3 regions of the Isoptericola sp. NPDC019571 genome follow, and region 1 is predicted to be linked to each of the others. Evidence: predicted binding sites of a transcription regulator. Region 1 holds the regulator's gene; each other region holds the start of a gene.
The links. The regulator LexA, encoded in region 1, represses DNA repair genes until DNA is damaged. The targets are predictions, from matches to a motif close to TCGAACANNTGTTCGA.
Positions count from the first base shown of each region.

Region 1 (6,630 bases):
GAGCTGGCCCCGTCGCAGCGCCGCGCGCTGGAGGACATCGTCAAGGTCAAGGTGGTCGACCGCACCGCGCTGATCCTCGACATCTTCGCCCAGCACGCCAAGTCGCGGGAGGGCAAGGCCCAGGTCGAGCTCGCCCAGCTCGAGTACCTCCTGCCGCGCCTTCGCGGCTGGGGCGACTCGATGTCCCGCCAGGCCGGTGGCCAGGTGGGCGGCCAGGGCGCCGGCATGGGATCCCGCGGCCCCGGCGAGACGAAGATCGAGCTGGACCGGCGCCGGATCCGCAACCGGATGGCCAAGCTGCGCCGCGAGATCGCCGCCATGGCGCCCGGGCGCGAGACCAAGCGTCTGGACCGCAAGCGGCACGGCGTGCCGAACGTGGCGATCGCCGGCTACACCAACGCCGGGAAGTCGTCGCTGCTCAACGCGCTCACCGACGCGGGCGTCCTCGTCGAGAACGCCCTGTTCGCGACGCTGGACCCGACCGTCCGCAGGGCCCGCACGGAGGACGGCCGGCCGTACACCTTCACGGACACCGTCGGGTTCGTGCGGCACCTGCCGCACCAGCTCGTCGAGGCGTTCCGGTCCACGCTCGAGGAGGTGGGCGACGCCGCGCTGCTGCTGCACGTGGTCGACGCCTCCCATCCGGACCCCGAGGGCCAGATCGCCGCGGTGCGCGAGGTGCTCGCCGAGATCCCGGGGATCGCGGACGTGCCCGAGGTCGTCGTGCTCAACAAGGCCGACGTCGCCGACCCGGCCGTCGTCGGCCGGGTGCAGCGTCGCGAGCGGCGCAGCGTCGTCGTGTCCGCGCACTCCGGCGAGGGCATGGCCGAGCTGCGGGAGCTCATCGCGGCCGAGCTGCCCCAGCCGCACGTCGAGATCGACCTGGTCGTCCCGTACTCACGCGGCGACCTGGTCCACCGCGTGCACGAGGCCGGCGGGTCGGTCGCCGAGGAGCACCTGGCCGAGGGCACCCGCCTGCGGGGTCGCGTGGACGAGGCTCTCGCGGCCGAGCTCAAGGCCGCCGCCGTCGGGGGCTGACCGCCCGCCGTGGTCGCCGCCCACCGGTCGTCGACCCGACTGTGGGCGGCGCCCCGGACGGTCAGCGGGGCGCCCTAGGATCGACGGGTGACCTCCGCCGACGCCCCCGACGCCCCCCAGCTCCTCGACCTGGCGGTGGGGGCCCTCGGCGGCGGACGGCGGGAGGGTCAGCGCCGCATGGCGGAGGCGGTGGCCGAGGCCGTCGACGAGGGCCGGCACCTGCTGGTGCAGGCGGGCACCGGGACGGGCAAGTCGCTCGCGTACCTCGTCCCGGCGGTGCGGCACGCGGTCGTCGACGGCAGGCGCGTCATCGTCTCCACCGCGACCCTGGCGCTGCAGCGCCAGGTGGTCACGCGCGACCTGCCGCTGGTCGCCGAGACGGTGGGGCCGAAGCTGCCCCGCCCTCCCAAGGTCGCGCTGCTCAAGGGCTGGCACAACTACCTGTGCAAGCACAAGGTGACCGGGGGCTACCCGGTCGAGGGCGCGACGCTCTTCGACCTCCCGGCCGACCCCGGCCCCGGCGAGGGCGCGGCCGCCGAGCAGCACCCGGCGCCGCCCGGCCCCCGCGGACGCGGCGGGCGCGCCGACGACACCGCGACGCTGGCCGACCACGTGCGCCGGCTGCACGCCTGGGCCGACGAGACCGACACGGGCGACCGGGACGACCTCGTGCCCGGGGTCCCCGACAAGGCCTGGCGCCAGGTGTCCGTCACCGCGCTGGAGTGCCTGGGGCAGCGTTGCCCGCTCCTGGCGGAGTGCTTCCCCGAGCGGGCGCGCGCGGCGGCCCGGGACGCGGACGTCGTCGTCACCAACCACGCGATGCTCGGCATCGCCGTCTCGGGGAACCCGGGCGTGCTGCCCGAGCACGACGCCGTCGTCGTCGACGAGGCGCACGAGCTCGCCGAGCGCGTGACGGCGGCAGCCACCGTCGACCTCTCCCTGACGGTGGTGGAGCACGCCGCACGCCTCGCGCGTCGGCACGGCGGCACCGAGACCGAGGCGCTCGACGCCGCGTCGCAGCGCCTGGGCAACCTGCTCGCCACGGCGCCCGCGGAGCGGTTCCCCCTCGGCCTCCCCGACGACCTGCGCGCCGCGGTGGGCGCCGTGCGCGACGCGGCGCGCGAGCTTCTCACCCGGCTCAAGCCCCAGGGCGCGGGGAAGGGGCAGGAGGCGCCGGACGCCGGCACGAAGATGGCGCAGTCCGCCGTCCTGCAGCTCTTCGAGGTCGCCGAGAGGATGGCGGCGGAGGACACGACGGCGGACGTGCTGTGGTGCTCGCGCCCGCCGGAGAACGCGCCGTGGGCGGGCGACGGCGTGACGCGGCTGCATGCCGCGCCGCTCGCGGTGGCGGGGCTGATCCGCACGCACCTGCTGGGCGAGGCGACCGGCGTGTTCACCTCGGCGACGCTCACCCTCGGCGGCACCTTCGACCCGGTCGCGCGGTCGCTCGGCCTGGCGGGCTCGGGGGGCTCCGACGAGACCGCGGACTGGGCGGGGCTCGACGTCGGCAGCCCGTTCGACTACCCGCGCCAGGGGATCCTGTACGTGGCGCGGCACCTGCCGGCGCCCGGACGTGAGCCGACGACCGATGCCCAGCTCGACGAGATCGCCGGGCTGATCGAGGCCGCTGGGGGGAGGACGCTCGGGCTGTTCTCCTCCCGCCGGGCGGCGACGGCCGCCGCGGAGGCGATGCGCGAGCGGCTGGACGTCCCCGTGCTGTGCCAGGGCGACGACCAGCTCCCGACCCTCGTGAAGGCGTTCGCCGACGATCCCGCGACCTGCCTCTTCGGCACCCTCTCGCTGTGGCAGGGCGTCGACGTCCCGGGCCCGAACTGCCAGCTGGTGCTCGTGGACAGGATCCCGTTCCCGCGCCCGGACGACCCGGTGAAGGCGGCGCGGGCCCGGTCGGTGGAGCAGGCGGGCGGCAACGGGTTCATGCAGGTCTCAGCCACGCACGCTGCGCTGCTCCTCGCGCAGGGCGCCGGCCGGCTCGTGCGCACGGGCGAGGATCGCGGCGTCGTGGCCGTGCTCGACCCGCGCCTCGCGACCGCCCGCTACGGGTCCTTCCTCACCCGCTCCATGCCCGACTTCTGGCCGACCACGGACGGGGAACTCGTCCGCGCTGCGCTCCGGCGCCTCGACACCTAGCGTGGGGCCGTGGACGAGACACGCAGGACGACCAAGCTCGCGATCGTCGGAGCGGGCGCGGTGGGCTCCACCCTCGCGTACGCGGCGCTGGCCCGGGGCGCGGCCCGGTCCGTCGCCCTCCTGGACGTCAACCGCGCGAAGGTCGAGGCCGAGGTGCTCGACCTCCGGCACGGGGGCATGTTCATCCCTCAGGCCGAGATCGACGGCTCGGACGACGTGGAGGTCTGCCGCGGCGCCGACATCGTCGCGGTGACGGCGGGGGCCAAGCAGAAGCCCGGACAGAGCCGCCTCGACCTGGCCGAGGCGACGGTCGGCCTCACGCGGTCCATCCTGCCGGGCCTCCTCGAGGTGGCCCCGGACGCCGTGTTCCTCATGGTCACCAACCCGGTCGACGTCGTCACCTACGCCGCGCAGGAGATCAGCGGCCTGCCCCGGGGGCGGGTGTTCGGCAGCGGGACCGTCCTCGACTCGTCGCGGCTGCGCGACGCGCTGGCCCGCCACTGCGGGGTGGCGGTCGGGAACGTGCACGCGAACATCGCGGGCGAGCACGGCGACTCGGAGATCGTGCTGTGGAGCTCCGCGACGATCGCCGGCGTGCCCCTCCTGGACTGGCGGCCGTTCCGGGGGCACCCGCCCCTGGACGAGGCTGCCCGGCGGCGCATCGCGACCGACGTCGTGGAGTCCGCCTACCGCGTCATCGCCGGCAAGGGGGCCACCAACTACGCGGTAGGCCTGGCGGCCACCCGGATCATCGAGGCGGTGCTCAACGACGAGCACCGCGTGATGAACGTGTCCTCGCGCCTGGACGACTTCTACGGCATCAGCGACGTCTGCCTGTCGGTACCGTCGCTCGTCGGCCGCCGGGGCGTGGCAGAGACGATCGACACCCCGCTGTCGGACGACGAGGTCGCCGGGCTGCGCGCGTCGGCCGAGAGCATGCGGGCCGTGCAGCAGCGCCTCGGGTTCTGACGGCCCGGGGCCGCACCGGCGGTGCTCAGAGGCTGCGGAGCACCGCCACGACCCGGCCGAGCACCTGCGCCTCGTCGCCCGGGATGGGGGAGTAGGCGGCGTTCTGCGGCAGCAGCCAGGTGTGCCCGTCGGCCTGCTTGAAGGTCTTGACCGTGGCCTCGCCGTCGATCATCGCGGCGACGACCTCGCCGTTCTCGGCGACGGGCTGGCTGCGCACGACCACCCAGTCGCCGTCGCAGATCGCGGCGTCGACCATCGAGTCGCCCGCGACCTTGAGCAGGAACAGGTCGCCGTCGCCGACGACCTGCCGCGGGAGCGGGAAGACGTCCTCGACGACCTGCTCCGCGAGGATGGGGCCTCCGGCGGCGATCCTGCCGACCAGCGGGACGTAGGACGGGGCCTGGGCCGGCTGCGCGTCGGACGCGGCGAGCGACCCTGCCACGTACCCCGGGGCGGGGTCTGCCTCGGGCGCCGACCTGTCGATGGCGGGCGCCTCGGGGTCGACGACCTCGATCGCGCGCGGCCGGTTGGGGTCGCGGCGCAGGTAGCCCTTGCGCTCGAGCGTGGTGAGCTGGTGCTTGACCGAGGACGGGCTCGCCAGGCCCACGGCCTCGCCGATCTCGCGCATGGTCGGCGGGTAGCCGCGTGCCTCGACGGAGCTGCGGATGGTCTCGAGCACGCGCCGCTGGCGGGGCGTGAGGCGGTCGGACGACGGCGAGAGCTCGCTCACCGACGCCAGCGCGGTCGTCGAGGCGCCGGCCGTCGTCGTGGCCGCGCCGTCGAGGGTCTCGTCCTGGGCAGCCCATGGCGTCGCCGTCGTCGTGGACGCCGGGGCCTGGTCCCGTCCGCTGGTCATCGCGTTCTCCGTCCTGCAGGGCGCGGCCCGTGGGCGGGCCGATGAAATCCGACAAACCTTCCATCGCGCTGTCGGCCACTCTAAGCCAGTTCCGGCCCGACATCAAACATCTGTTCGATCGGGCCTCGACCGTGTCGCCGGGACGTGGTACACCTAGTACAGCAGTTCGACGTACAGGTGTTCGACGAACAGACGTTCGACGAAGCGGCCGCCTCGGGCGGCACCGCGTGGACCGGAGGCAGGACGATGCAGAACGCACTCAGCACCAGCGACGCGCACGGTTTCCTCGGGCTCGGAGGGCTCCGGCTCACCCGCAGGGGCCGGGTGGTGGTCGCGGCCCTCGTGCTCCTCGTGCTCGTGGGAGCGGGCCTGTTCGGCCAGCGCGCCGTCGCCGAGTCGCCGGGCACGGGCGTCGAGGTCCGGCTCCAGACGGTGGCGCCCGGCGACACCCTCTGGCAGTACGCGCAGCAGGTGCGTGACACGGGCGAGGACCTGCGCGACGTGGTCGCCGAGCTCCGCGACCTCAACGGGCTGACGTCGGCGGAGCTCCAGACCGGGCAGGTCGTGGTGCTCCCGCTGGACTGACCACGAGGATCGGCCCCCGCCGCGGGGGATCCTGCTTGCGCGGACGGTCGCCCGCCGCTTACCTTGTCGGGCAGCCGGGCGCCGGTCCGGAGCCGAGCGCAGGAGACCAGCGATGCACTGCCCGTTCTGCCGCCACGCGGACTCGCGAGTCGTCGACTCGCGCACCTCCGACGACGGCTCGTCCATCCGTCGCCGGCGTCAGTGCCCCGCGTGCCAGCGCCGGTTCACCACGATCGAGACGGCCAGCCTGTCGGTGGCCAAGCGCTCCGGGGTGACCGAGCCGTTCAGCCGGGACAAGGTGGTAGCGGGTGTGCGCAAGGCCTGCCAGGGCCGGCCGGTGAGCGCCGACGACCTCGCCGTCCTCGCGCAAAAGGTCGAGGAGACCCTGCGCGCCTCCGGCCGGCCGGAGATCGAGGCGAACGAGGTCGGCCTGGCGATCCTCGGGCCGCTGCGCGAGCTGGACGAGGTCGCCTATCTGCGCTTCGCCAGCGTCTACCAGTCGTTCGAGTCCCTCGAGGACTTCGAGTCGGCGATCACCTCGCTGCGGGCGGAGCGGGACGAGCGCGCCACCGCCGGGAGCGGAAACACGACCGCCTGACGCCCGGGTCGCCCGGTCCGGGCGAAATGCCCTGGCGCCGGGTGACGGCCCGGGGCATGCTGGACGGCACCAGGTGCTGCGTGGCCCCGCCGCGCGAGCACACCCACCCCGACGGACGACGAGGTGACCGCGATGACGGACGACTCCAGGGCGAAGCCCTCCGAGGACACGAAGGCGCGCTTCCGGGAGGCGCTGGAGAAGAAGAACGCCGCCAGCCACCCGACCGCCGGCAAGGACGGCAACACCGGCCAGGTGCACGGCTCGGAGACGACCGGGCCCGTGCAGAAGATGTTCCGCCGCAAGTCGGGCTGAGCACCGACCGACGCGCGAAGGGCGGCCCCGGGGAACCGGGGCCGCCCTTCGCGCGTGCGGCGCGGGCGCCGTGCGGTGCCGGGTGGGTGTCAGCCGGCGGCGGGCCCCGGCGGGAACTCGGGCC
Region 1 is NZ_JBIRXZ010000002.1:435,834-442,463, forward strand. It holds gene hflX (GTPase HflX) at 1-1,038, shown strand, start outside; gene ACH443_RS05345 (ATP-dependent DNA helicase) at 1,126-3,186, shown strand; gene ACH443_RS05350 (L-lactate dehydrogenase) at 3,196-4,155, shown strand; gene lexA (transcriptional repressor LexA) at 4,181-5,011, opposite strand; gene ACH443_RS05360 (LysM peptidoglycan-binding domain-containing protein) at 5,258-5,596, shown strand; gene nrdR (transcriptional regulator NrdR) at 5,709-6,194, shown strand; gene ACH443_RS05370 (DUF5302 domain-containing protein) at 6,327-6,506, shown strand; gene serA (phosphoglycerate dehydrogenase) at 6,596-6,630, opposite strand, start outside.

Region 2 (6,630 bases), on a different contig from region 1:
AGCATCCTCGACGTCACCGGCAGAGTGATCTCGGCGATCGCGGCGCGGCGGCCGATCACCGCCATCGTGCCCTTGTCGTGGTAGCTCAGCGGCTCGGTGGCGCGGCCCTCGAGCAGCGCGAGGATGTTGCGCGCCACCTGCTGACCGCCCTGGATGGCCGGCTGGGCGAGCTGCGGCAGCCAGTCGGGAGTCTCGGCGATGTCGCCGATCGCGAAGACCCCGGGCCGCCCCTCGACCTGCAGGTCCGCGCCGACGGCGATGCGGCCGCCCTTCCGCCGGGGCAGGTCCCAGTCGTCCACCTCGGGGTGCGGGCCGACGCCCGCGGACCACACGGTGAGGTCGGCGCGGATGCGGGTGCCGTCGGTGAGCACGACGGCGTCGGGCAGCACCTCCGCGACGCCCGCCCCGAGGTGCAGCTTCACGCCGCGGTGGCCGAGCTCCATCGCGGCGTACTCGCGCAGCCTCGGGTGGAACGACTTGAGCAGCTCGGCGCCGCGCTGCACGACCGTGATCTCGAACGCGTCGCCGCGGATCTCCGGGTACGCGGGCGCGAGCCCGGCGGTGCGCAGCTCCGCGAGCGCGCCCGCGACCTCGACCCCGGTGGCGCCGCCGCCCACGACGACGACGCGCAGGCCGTCGTCGGTCCCGGGCGTGAACGCGGAGTTCTCCAGCCGGATGAAGAGCTGATCGCGGATCTTCAGGGCCTGCGACCGCGAGTACATGCCGAACGCGTTCTCCTTGGCCCCGGGGGTGTCGAAGAAGTTCACGGTGACGCCGTTGGCGAGCACCAGGTGGTCGAACGAGATCGTCTCGTCGTTCGCGAGCCGGATGGTGCGGGCGTCGTGGTCGATGCCGACCAGGTGCTCGTGCAGCACCCGCAGGTTCTTCTGCCTCAGCCGCAGCCCGCGCAGCCAGTACGTGACGTCGCCCGGGTTCAGCCCGCCGGTCGCGACCTGGTAGAGCAGCGGCTGGAACGTGTTGTACACGCGCCGCTCGACGAGCGTGACGCGCACCGGCGCCTTCGCGAGCGCCTTCACCACCGCGAGACCGCCGAACCCTCCACCGACGACCACGACATGGGGAAGGTTCTCGCTGCGCTCGCTCACGGGGACCACGGTAGGTGACCTGAGAGGATGCTGCCGTGCCCGAGCTCCTCGCCGTCTGCCGCGTGTTCGCCCTCCTGCCCGACGCCGGGACGGTGGGTGTGACAGCCATCGACAAGCGCCCCGTCGAGGGGCGGGTCAAGGCCCGCCCGTACGGGCTGTACGCGGACGTGCAGGCGGACCGCGCCAACCACGGCGGCCTGGACCAGGCGGTGTACGCGTACGCGCAGGAGGACGCCGAGTGGTGGGGCGCCGAGCTGGGGTACGACGTCACGCCGGGGCTGTTCGGGGAGAACCTGCGCACCCGCGGGCTCGAGGTGAGCCGTGCCGTCGTCGGCGAGCAGTGGCGGGTGGGCACGGCGCTCCTCGAGGTGACGCAGCCCCGCGTGCCCTGCCAGACGTTCGCCCGCCGCCTCGACTCGCCGCCGCGCTGGGTGCGCCGGTTCACGCAGGCGAACCGGACCGGCGCGTACCTGCGGGTCGTCGAGAACGGCGACCTCGCCGCGGGCGACGCCGTCGAGGTGGTGCACCGCCCCGCGCACGGCGTGACGCTCGCGGACTGGTTCGGCGCGTACAACCGTCTCGACGGCGCGCCCGTGCTCGCCGACGTCGCGAAGGCCCTGGTCGTGGCCCACGACGGCGGCGAGCTGCGCCTCAGCGACGAGCTGCGGGAGCGGGCGCAGCAGGCCCTGGATCGCTGACCGGCCCGACGCCGTACCGGTGCCCGGCGTAGCCCCAGACGGCGAGGGCGAGGGCGGGGCCCCAGAACCAGGCGGGGAAGTACAGGGCCCCGGCCCAGCCCATCAGGACGAGCATGGGGACGGCGGCGCCGCAGAGCATGACGGCGACGATCCCGCCGGGCACGATGGCGGCGGCCGGCGGCACCGGACGCCCGGCGCGAGGGCCGAACCAGCGCGGCAGGCGCTCGCCCCACGGGAGGATCAGGCCGAGCGTGAGGATGATGCCCATCCAGGCCCCGGACGAGAGCGACAGCCCCTGGATGCGGACGGCGAGGGGCAGGGTCTCGCCGGTGGCGAGCTGCGGCCACGGGGTCAGCCAGGTGAGCCGGACGAGGGCGTACGGCAACGGACCGAGCGCCGCGACGACCGTGAACAGGGTGCGGTGCCGCGTCACCCAGACCGTGGCCCGGCGCAGGGACCCGCGCCGCCAGGCGGCCACGAGGGCCAGCCCGGCCCAGGCCGACGCCGCCGCGAGCGGCAGCAGCACGGCGAGCAGGCCCCAGCGCTCCCGGGCGAGGCCGGCTGTGACGGCGCCGATCCACGTGCCGAACGCGTCGTGGACGAGGACGACGCCGACGACGGCGGCTGCGGCCGCGAGCAGCACGGGGATACGCCAGACGGGACGGGTGCGGAACACCTGCACCCCCGCCCAGGCGGCGAGGACCGGGACGGACAGGGCGACGAGGTAGCCGGCGACGCTGAGCGTCCCGGACCCCTGCGCGAGGAGCCCGAACACGAGCACCTGGACGACGGCGACCGGCGCGACGGCCCGGCTCGGCTGCTGTCGGGTCGCGAGCACGACGGCGGCCGTGGCGGTGCCGAACAGCGCGACCGCGAGCAGCAGCCAGGTGAGCGGCACCCCGGGCGCGAGCGCGTGCCCCAGCGTGTTGTCCGCCTCGCGGAACGGGTCGACGTCCGGCCGCGTGGCGAAGAACCCGAGCAGGGCCGCCGTCGCGGCGGACGTGACGAGCGCCGCGCCGGCGAACCGACGGTCCGGCGGCGGTGCCTGGGGGTTGCTGGTGTCGTCGCCGGCGTCGGGGCCGCGCCGGGGGAGTTCTCTGGGGACGGATGTGCTGGTCATCGTGCTGCCTCCGGTCGGGTGGGTGGGTGTGCTCCCACGCTCGCGCTGCCGCGCCGCGGGGGCTTCCCCCGTGCGGGGGAGCGACGTCCCCCGCGCACGGGAAGCTGTGCGGCCGACGTCGTCAAACCGCACCGACCACCCGATCGAAGGAGCCTGCGAGCCGGGTCCTCAGCCGATCCGCGCCTGCCCTTGTGGGGGTGGTCGCGAACCGCTACTCTCGAACACATGTTCGAAGACGACGGAGCGAGAGTCGCGCCGCCCGCGGCCGTGCACCGTCGTCCTCGGGCGCTCGGTTCCGGTGCGGCCTGTGCCCCGGTCGCGCCGGAACCGCCCTCGTCGCGCGCACCGCACGTCACGGCGGTGCGCGCGACGGTCCTCGAAAAGGCACTGGCCGGGCTGCTCCGGGACGACGGCGCCGACCGTGCGCCCGGCGAGCCTCGTGACGTCGTCGGCCGCCGGGTCACCGACCTCCGCTGGTCGCCCGATCGTGCGGTGCTCGACGGGAGGGTCCTTGTCGGCAGGGAGCTCGTCGGCGGAGCGGCCGGCCCCGACGACGGGCGCCCGCTGCTCGCCGTGCTGGACGACGCGGCCGCGGGCCCGGGCCTCGCCGGCACGCTGGCGGCGCTGGACGAGGCAGAGCTGGACGACTTCACGATCCTCGAGGTGCTGGCCGCCTGGGAGCGGGTCGCGGCGTGGGCGCAGGCGGGATCGGCGCGCGTCCTGGCCGAGATGCTGGAGCGCACGCGCGGGTCGTCGCGGCACGAGTTCGTGGCGGACGCCGTCGCGGCACGGCTCGGGCTGACCCGACGCGCCGCGGCGCAGCTCGTCACGGTGGCGCACGGGACCGCCCGCCTGCCCGAGGTGGCGGACGCCCTCGCGGCGGGCGTCGTCGACCGTCCCAAGGCGGAGGCCCTGATCGACGCGGGCCGGCTGCCCGACGACCTCCGTCGCGAGGTCGTCGCCGGCGTGCTGCCCGATGCCGAGCACCTCACGGCGCCGCAGATCCGCGCACGCATGCGCCGGGCGGAGATCGAGGCGGACCCGGACGGCACCGAGGAGCGGCACCGCGCCGCGCGCGCCGAGCGCTTCGTCCGGCTCGAGCCGGTCGACGACGCGATGGCCTACCTCACCGCCTACCTGCCCGCGGACGACGCCGCCCGCGCGTTCGCCGCCATCGACGACGCCGGGCTCGCGATGCGCCGTGCGCCGGGGGAGACGCGACGGCTCGACGAGTGCCGCGCCGACGCCCTCACCGCGCTCGTCACCGGCAGCCTCGCCACCGGCGGGCTCGCGCCCCGAGAGGACACGACCGGGCCGGCCGTCACCGGAGGGCGGCCTGCCGTCGGAGGCTCGGCGACGCGCGGTGACGTGAGCGTGCCCCCGTCCCCGCGGCACCCGCACCCGCGGGCGGGCATCCGGGTCACGGTGGCGGCGTCGACCCTGCTCGGCTCGGACGACCTGCCGGCGATCCTCGCGGGGCACGGGCCGATCCCGGCGGCGATGGCGCGGGCGCTCGCGTCCGACCCGGACGCCGTCTGGCAGCGCCTGTTCACCGACCCGGCGAGCGGCGTGCTGACGGACCTGTCGTCCCGCTCCTACCGCCCGAGCGCGGCCCTGCGCGCAGCCGTCGTCGCGCGGGACGTCACGTGCACGTTCCCCGGCTGCCGGGTGCCTGCCGCGACGTCCGACCTCGACCATGTCGACCCCTACGACCCCGCGTCGGACGACCCGCAGACCCACGGCGGCAACCTGCACGCGCTGTGCCGCACCCACCACCGCGCCAAGACCGTCGGCGGTTGGCGGGCGGAGCGGGACCCCGCGTCCGGCACGACCCGCTGGACGTCGCCGACGGGGCACCGGTTCGACCGGCCGCCCATGGTCCACGGGCTACCGGACCAGATCCCGCCAGACCAGATCCCACCGGTCGGAAGGCACGACGTGGTCCAGAGCACTGACGAGGGCCCGTGGCCGCCGTTCTGAGCCGGCCGCGATCCGCCGGGCAGGCCCACGGCGCTGCGTCATGTCGCGGCGCTACCCCGTCCCCCCGAGTTCCACGAGGCCCGACTCGTAGGCCATGACCACTGCCTGCGTCCGGTTGGTCGCAGGGAGCTTGGTCAGCACGTTCCCCACGTGGGTCTTCACGGTCTCCACGGTCACGTACAACCGAGCACCGATGTCCTGGTTGGAGAGCCCGGCGGCCATGAGTCGCAGCACGTCCAGCTCCCTGGCTGTGAGCGCCCGCTCCGGGCCTGTCCTTGCGGCGGTGGGACGCGCTCGCGCCAGCCGTCGGACCGCTTCGGGGAACAGCAGGCTGTCCCCGGAGACCACGAGCCGCAAGGCTGCCGCGATCCGCTCGGAGGGCGCCCGCTTCAGCAGGAACCCGTCCGCGCCCGCGGCCAGTGCGTCGTAGACGTACTGGTCGTTCTCGAAGGTCGTCACCACGACGACCCTGGGCGGCGCCGGCGCCTCCTGGTGCAGTGCCGCGTCGCGCACCACGGCATCACGGAGCGCGACCGTCGCCGCGATCCCGTCCATCACCGGCATGCGCACGTCCATCAGGACCACGTCCGGGCGGAGCTCCAGCACCAACGGCACGACCTCCGCGCCGTCCGCGCCTTCCCCCACCACCTCGATGTCGGGCTCCAACGACAACAGGGCCCGCAACCCTCTCCGGGTGAGCTCCTCGTCGTCCACGATGAGTACGCGCACGCCCTCACCCCCGCCCGGTCGGCAGGGGCAGGCGGGCCGAGAGGAGCCAGGCCGGCCCGTCCGGTCCGTCGGTCGCGCCGAAGGTCACCGTTCCGCGCAGCGTGCGCACCCTCTCTGTCACGCCGGCCAACCCGTGCCCGCCACCGGGCCGCACGTCCTCCGGCGGCCCGGGCTCGGAGCGTCCGGGCCGGCTGGCCGGCACCGGCATCGGGTTCGCCACCTCGATCTCCAGCTGCCCGCCCGGCACGGCGGCCGTCACCCGCACCGTCACGCGGACCGGCGTCCGTCGCGCATGCCGCATCGCGTTCGTCAGCCCTTCTTGGACGATCCGGTACGCCTCTTTCGAGATCGTCGCCGGGACCGACGTCGCGTCGGGCCCGAGCTCGGCGTGCACGGCAGCCCCGGTCCGCCGCACGTGGTCGAGGAGCTCCGGGAGGTCGGCGAGCGTCTTCGGGGACCGACGCGGAGAGGTGGATCCGTCGCGCAGCAGCCCGAGCGCGTAGTCGAGGTCCTCCAACGCCACCCGCGAGGTCTGCTCGATGCTCGCCATCGCCGCCTTCGCCACGTCCGGCTCGAGGTCCACCATGCGACCGGCCACGGCCGCCTGGATCGTCGACGCCGTCAGGGTGTGCCCGATCGAGTCGTGCAGCTCCCGCGCCAGACGGTTGCGGTCGGCGAGCACCGCAGCGCGCTCCTCGGCCGCCGCGACGAGGTCGTCCTGTCCCGGGCCGAGGAGCCGCGGCGCGCATGCCCGGAGAGCCGCACCGAGGGCGGCGGTCGCGGCGGCACCGAGGACGCCGCAGCACAGCGCGAGCACGACCGTCCACGCGCCGGCAGGCCCCGCCGGGACGGTCACCTGTCCGCGCAGGAGCGCCATGCTCCCACCCCCGTCGAGCCACACGAGGAGGGGAGTCGCGGCGGTGAGGACCAGCAGAGAGCACACGCCGCCGGCGAAGCAGGCGGCGACGGCGTGCACGAGAGCCCACACACCGGTCCC
Region 2 is NZ_JBIRXZ010000001.1:1,819-8,448, forward strand. It holds gene ACH443_RS00010 (NAD(P)/FAD-dependent oxidoreductase) at 1-1,106, opposite strand, end outside; gene ACH443_RS00015 (MOSC domain-containing protein) at 1,142-1,804, shown strand; gene ACH443_RS00020 (hypothetical protein) at 1,758-2,924, opposite strand; gene ACH443_RS00025 (DUF222 domain-containing protein) at 3,285-4,904, shown strand; gene ACH443_RS00030 (response regulator) at 4,956-5,618, opposite strand; gene ACH443_RS00035 (sensor histidine kinase) at 5,638-6,630, opposite strand, start outside.
Region 2: the regulator LexA is predicted to act here: its motif matches at 3,142-3,157, upstream of ACH443_RS00025 (DUF222 domain-containing protein).

Region 3 (6,630 bases), on a different contig from region 1:
GCGACGTGGGAGCCCCACAGCCCGCTCGGCGGCACGTGCACGAGGCCGCCGCCCGCGCTCGCGAGCCGCCACCACGCGCGGCTCACGCCGCCCGGGATCGCCGCGACGGCGTCGACCCCGGGGTACTGGTCGGCGGCGAACGCCTCCACCTCGTCCAGCGTGCGGGGCTCGGCGCAGTACGCGCGCACGGCGGCGTTGAGGCCCACGAGGTCGACGCCCGCCCGCCGGGCGCTCGCACGCCACGCCGCCAGCCGCTGCTCCGCGGAGACGGCGTCGAGCAGCGGCCAGTCCGCGCTGGGCACCACGTGCAGCGTGGACCGCATGACGGTCGCCTTCACGACCTCGCCGTCGGTCAGGGCCTCCTCGAGCACCCCGATCGTCTGCCCGGAGCGTCGCGCCCACAGGGCGATGTACGGCATGTCGGCGTGCTGCGCCTGCAGGCCGCCCACCCGCCCGACGACGGCGGGGACGTCGTCGTCGGAGCGGGTGAGCAGCTGCTGGCGCGCGAGCGTGGTCCGGTTGAGCGCGTCCGCCGTGATCGGGGTGGTGGGCATCGCGCGGGGGACCTCCCTGTCTGATCAGGCGAGCCGGCGCATCCAGCCGTGCCGGTCCGCGGCCCGACCGTACTGGATGTCGGTGAGCTCCTCGCGGATCGCCATGGTGAGCTCGCCGGGCTCGCCGCCCGAGACCTGCAGGTCGAACTCGTCGCCCGCGAGGCGGCCGACGGGGGTGATGACCGCCGCCGTGCCGCAGGCGAAGATCTCCCGCACGGTGCCGTCCCGGAGGCCGGTGACGACCTCGTTGAGCGGGATGCGCCGCTCCACGGCCTGGTGCCCGCGGTCGGCGGCGAGCTGCAGGATGGACGAGCGCGTGACGCCCTCGAGGAAGGTGCCGGTGAGCTCCGGCGTGTGCACCGAGCCGTCGGCCATGACGACGAAGACGTTCATGCCGCCCAGCTCCTCGAGCGACGTGTTCGTCACGGCGTCGAGGTAGCAGACCTGGTCGAAGCCCTTCTCCCCGGCGAGCCGCTGCGGCAGGAGGCTCGCCGCGTAGTTGCCGCCGTACTTCGCGTCGCCCGTCCCGCCGGGGCCGGAGCGGTGGTAGTGCTCGTCGATCCAGATCGACACCGGCTTCACGCCGCCCGCGAAGTACGGGCCGACGGGCGAGGCGATGACCAGGTACTCGGCCTCGTTCGTGGGACGCACCCCGAGGAACGCCTCCGACGCGAACGTGAAGGGCCGCAGGTAGAGGCTGAAGTCCTCACCGGACGGCACCCAGTCGATGTCGGTGCGCACCAGCGCCGCGATCGAGCCGATGAAGTCGTCCACCGACAACGCGGGCAGCGCCATGCGGTGCGCCGAGCGCGCGAACCGGGCCGCGTTGGCGTCGGGACGGAACGTCCAGACGGAGCCGTCCGCGTGCCGGTACGCCTTCATCCCCTCGAAGATCTCCTGCGCGTAGTGCAGGACGGCGGTCGCGGGGTCGATCTGCAGCGGCCCGTACTTCTCGACGCGACGGTCGAGCCACCCGTCACCCTGACGCCAGCTGACGCGCGCCATGTGGTCCGTGAACACGGTGCCGAACTTCGGGGACCGCAGAGCGGCCTCGCGCTCGGCGTCCGGGGTGGGTGAGTCCGTGGCGCGCACGTCGAACAGGGCGACGAGGTCCTCGAGCTCGGCCGGGAGGATGCCCGACCCGCCGGTGCTCGGCGTAGCGCTCGCGGCGGACGGAGAGGTGCTGGAAGTGGTCATGATCGGGGGCCTTTCACCGGGTGACCCCTGTAGTTTTCCACGACCGTGCACCTCGTGGGCACCGGCGTCGCTCCGACCACAGCGGCCACCCGGACAGAAGTGGATGTCGGGTGGTCGACAGGGGATGACGGCCGGGGCGGGCGGTGGCTCGGACGACACGTCCGACGGCGCGGCGCGGGTGGCGCCGCGCCGTCCGGATGACGACGGTGGGGCTGTCGTCAGCCGTTGACGCGTGCGGCGAGGTCGCGCCCGACCTCGGCCGTCGTGCGTACTCGGTCGCCGCGCTCGACGAGGTCGGCCGCGACGGCCGCCTCCACGCGCTTGCTCTCCTCGGCGAGGCCGAGGTGGTCGAGCAGCAGCGAGACCGACAGGACCGTGGCGGTCGGGTCGGCCTTGCCCTGGCCCGCGATGTCCGGGGCCGAGCCGTGCACCGGCTCGAACATGGACGGCGCGGTGCGGTCGGGGTTGATGTTCGCCGACGCGGCGAGGCCGATACCGCCGGTGATGGCGGCGGCCTGGTCCGTGAGGATGTCGCCGAACAGGTTGTCGGTGACGATCACGTCGAACCGCGACGGGTTCGTCGTGAGGAAGATCGTGGCGGCGTCCACGTGCAGGTAGTCCGTGGTGACGTCGGGGAAGTCGGCGTTGACGGCCTCGACGGTACGGCGCCACAGGTGGCCGGCGTGCACCAGCACGTTGTGCTTGTGCACCAGCGTGAGGTGCTTGCGCGGGCGTGCCTGAGCACGGGCGAAGGCGTCGCGCACGACGCGCTCCACGCCGAACGCGGTGTTGACCGACACCTCGGTCGCGATCTCGTGGGGGGTGCCGACGCGCAGCGCTCCGCCGTTGCCCACGTACGGACCCTCGGTGCCCTCGCGCACGACGACGAAGTCGACGTCGCCGGGGTTGGCCAGCGGGCTGGTGACCCCGGGGTACAGCTTGCCGGGGCGCAGGTTCACGTAGTGGTCCAGCGAGAAGCGGAGCTTGAGCAGCAGGCCGCGCTCGAGCACGCCCGACGGCACGCTCGGGTCGCCGATGGCGCCCAGCAGGATCGCGTCGTGCTGCTTGATGGCCTCGAGGTCGGCGTCCGTGAGCGTCTCGCCGGTCGCGTGCCAGCGGCGCGCGCCCAGGTCGAACTCGGTGGTGGAGATCTTCACGTCCGAGCCGGCCACGGCCGCCTCGAGGACCGCCAGGCCCTGCTCCACGACTTCCGTGCCGATGCCGTCGCCGGCCACCACTGCCAGGTCGATGCTCCGCGTCATGGGCCGAGCCTATGCCCCTCGGGTCATGATGCGGACACAGATCTCATTCCTCGGACGTGCCGGCCGATGGTCTCGGGGGCAGAGCACGGCCGCGCGCGCACTGGGCGACCGGGCGACCTCCCACAAGGCCGACGCCACGTCACGGGAGGGCACGGCGGACGCGTGGCCGAACGTGGGCGCGGGGTGCGTCGGCCCGTCAGCGCACGCAGCGGACGTCCGCGAGCCCCGACCACGCGTCGACGTCGCGCGCGCCGTCAGGACGGAACCCGTTGCGACCGTAGAAGCGCCGCGCCCGCGGATTGTCCTCGACGACCCAGAGCTGCGCGGGCGTCCCGGGCGGCAGCACGGCGTCGAGCAGCGCCTGGCCGACGCCGGTCCCGTGGTGCGCGGCCAGCACGTAGAGCAGCCAGAGCTCCCGGTCCCGGACCGGCGGATGATCTCCGATCCGCCGCCCGGCGCTCGCGAACGCGACCCCGACGACCCGGCCGCACTCCTCCGCCACGGTGACGGTCAGCTCGCCGGCGAGCCAAAGCCGCCAGGTGGCCGTGCGCCGCTCGAGGGTGTCGGACTCCCAGTGCGCCGCCGGGAGCAGCGCGGAGTACGTCTCCACCCATGAGGTGTGGTGCACGAACGCGCACCCGGGCGCGTCGTCGGCGACGGCAGGTCGGATGGCGAACGACGTCGGCGGCACGGCGGGCATCGCCCCATCCTGCCGTTCCGGCCGGCACGATCGCGCCGACATGGCGACACCTCCTCGCCGCTCTCGTGTCGGCGACGCTGATCGTCCACAGGTGCGGGCGAGGCCTAGAACAGGTGTTCGAAGGTCGGTAGGGTCGGGGCATGACGACGACGCTCCCCGCCCCCGCGACCAGCACCCTTTCCGGCGTGCGCGTCGGCGCGAGCGCTGGCCTGCGCGTGGCGGCGGACCGGCTCGCCGCGATGCCACGGTCGTGGACCCCGTCGATCGGCGAGCTGCTCGCGGAGGAGTCACGACGGCACGACACCGACCGGCACGAGACCGAGCCCCCGCAGTCGTCGACTGACCGCCCGCCGCTGACAGGGCGACCGACGCTGGCACACCTCGACCGCGTGCTGGACGCGCTCGCCGCCAACGACACCCAGGTCGCAGCGCTGCACGCCGAGCGTGCCGTCCTGCTCGCACGGGCCGCCGGCCTGGCCGAGGCGCTGGAGACCGACCTGCTTGACCACGACGACCCCACCGCCAGGCGCGCCCCCTCGGCCCGCCGGCTCGAGCTCGCCCACCGCGCCCTGACCGCCGAGATCGCCACCGCACTCCGGATCGGGGAGCACACCGCGGGCACCCTCACCGACCACGCCGTCACCCTGAGCAGCAAGGCTCCCGCGACCCTGGCCGCCCTGCACGAGGGCCGGCTGTCGTGGGGGCACGCCACCGCCATCACCACGCACCTCACCGACCTGAGCCCCGAGGAATCCGCAGCCGTGGAACGGTCCGTCCTGGCCACGATCCTCGACCGCGACACCGGCCTTGTCACGTGCACACCCACGCAGACCGGACGCCGCGCACGCCGAGCCCGCGAGACGGCCCACCCCACTCCCGCCGATGTCCGCCACGCCGAAGCCACCCAGCACCGCGCCGTCTGGCTCGACGACGGCCACGACGGCATGGCCTGGCTCACCGCCCACCTGCCCGCACCCTTGGCCCACGCCGCCTACGACCGCCTCACTCGCACCGCCGGGCACCTCGCCACCAGCAGCGGGAGCAACGGCAGCCGCAGCGGCAGCGTCGTGAGCAGCGGCGAACGACGCACCCTCGCCCAAGCCCGCGCCGACGCCCTCGCCGCCCTCCTTCTGGACGACGGCACCCTCGATCACAGCGTGCCCACGAGCACGGATCCTGGCGACGAGAGGGACGAGACGCACGACCCGGACGAGGCACTCGGCGTCGAGCCCGTCACCGCGCTGCTGCACACGCGGTCCACACTGGCGACCCTGGCCCGCTCGATCCGCCCCCAGCTCACCGTCACCGTCCCGGTCCTGACCCTGCTCGGCCTCACCGACGCCCCCGCCACCATGAACGGCCACGTCCCTATCGACCCGGACACGGCCCGTCGGCTCACCGCCCTGGCGCCCTCGCTCCGACGCGTCCTCACCGACCCAGAGACCGGCACCGTCCTGTCCGTCGGGCGCACCGCCTACGCCGTCCCCGCCGACCTCAAGGCCCTGGTCCGCGCACGCGACACCACCTGCCGGTTCCCCGGCTGCACCCACCCCGCGACCCAGTCCGACCTCGACCACACCCAGGCATGGGCCGGCGGCGGCGCCACCACCGCCACCAACCTGGCCGCGCTGTGCCGTCGACACCACACGATGAAGCACCAGACCGCGTGGCAGGTCACGCAGCGACAGACCACCGGCTGGGGCGGGACTCTCGAATGGACTTCCCCCACCGGGCGGCGATACGAGACCCGAGCCGAACTCGTCGAGACCACCAGGCACCGGCACCCGCCGCGCGGGCATGAACCACTCGGTCAGGGCCTCGATGACCCGGTCGACATGGCGCGCGACATGCCGCACGACCACCAACACGACCGTCCGGACCACTGGCGCGCCGGCGACCCGCCGTTCTGACCGCGAGGTTCTGACCGGGAAGGTTTCCGCGGCGTCAGGCGCGGTAGAGCACCTTGAACCGCTCGCAGACCACGGGCATGGTCGGGTCGAACTCCCGACCGATCTGCGGGAGCGTGCGGCGCCAGTAGCGCTCGTGCCCGTCGCGCCAGTCCGCCAGGGTGCGATCGCCCTCGCCCTCGGCGGCGGCGTGCTCGGCGGTCACCTCGTCGAACGGGACCGTCTCGACCTCTGTCGTCCTGATGAGGAGGCGGGGCGCACCGGCGCCGTCGAGCACGATCGACAGGTCGCCCTTGCGCGGCAGCGGCTCGTCGGCGGCCTCGTACTCCCAGACCGCGGCGGCGGTGCCTGTCTTCACGCCGTCGAGCACCAGTCCGAGCAGCTCGTCGGCCAGCTCCGCCGAGTCGCCGAACGACCACGCGGGCGGCGGCACCACGTTCTCGGAGCGCTCCCCCACGGCTCCCCCGTGGCTCGTGCGGCCGGCGCTCGGGCGCGCGACGTCCCAGAACTGCGTGATGCTGTCGGCCTGCTCGGGATCCAGCCCAGGGTTCGCGTCGTCGCTCATGGGGTCCATCCTGCCAGGATGGCCAGCATGGACACCCGCGTCGCCGCCTACGCCCTGGTCGTCGAGGGCGACCGCATCCTCCTCCCCCACTGGTCCAGCGACGTCGGAGCGGGCTGGACCATGCCCGGGGGCGGCATCGACCCCGGCGAGCACCCGGAGGATGCAGCCGTCCGCGAGCTGCGAGAGGAGACCGGGTACGACGTCGCGCTCGACGGCCTGCTCGGCGTCGACAGCATCGTGATCCCGCCCGAGGACCGCGTCGTCGTGGACGGCACCGACCACACGGTGGCGGTACAAGGCATCCGCATCGTCTATCGCGCGCACGTCGTCGGCGGCGAGCTCACCAGGGAGTCCGACGGCACGACCGACGCCGTCGCGTGGCACCGGTTGTCCGACGTGGACGCGCTCGACCGCGTGGGGCTCGTCGACGTCGTCCGGGGGTGGG
Region 3 is NZ_JBIRXZ010000003.1:43,929-50,558, reverse strand. It holds gene ACH443_RS06010 (winged helix DNA-binding domain-containing protein) at 1-554, opposite strand, end outside; gene ACH443_RS06005 (branched-chain amino acid aminotransferase) at 579-1,751, opposite strand; gene ACH443_RS06000 (3-isopropylmalate dehydrogenase) at 1,970-3,013, opposite strand; gene ACH443_RS05995 (GNAT family N-acetyltransferase) at 3,210-3,713, opposite strand; gene ACH443_RS05990 (DUF222 domain-containing protein) at 3,854-5,623, shown strand; gene ACH443_RS05985 (ASCH domain-containing protein) at 5,658-6,185, opposite strand; gene ACH443_RS05980 (NUDIX hydrolase) at 6,213-6,630, shown strand, end outside.
Region 3: the regulator LexA is predicted to act here: its motif matches at 3,819-3,834, upstream of ACH443_RS05990 (DUF222 domain-containing protein).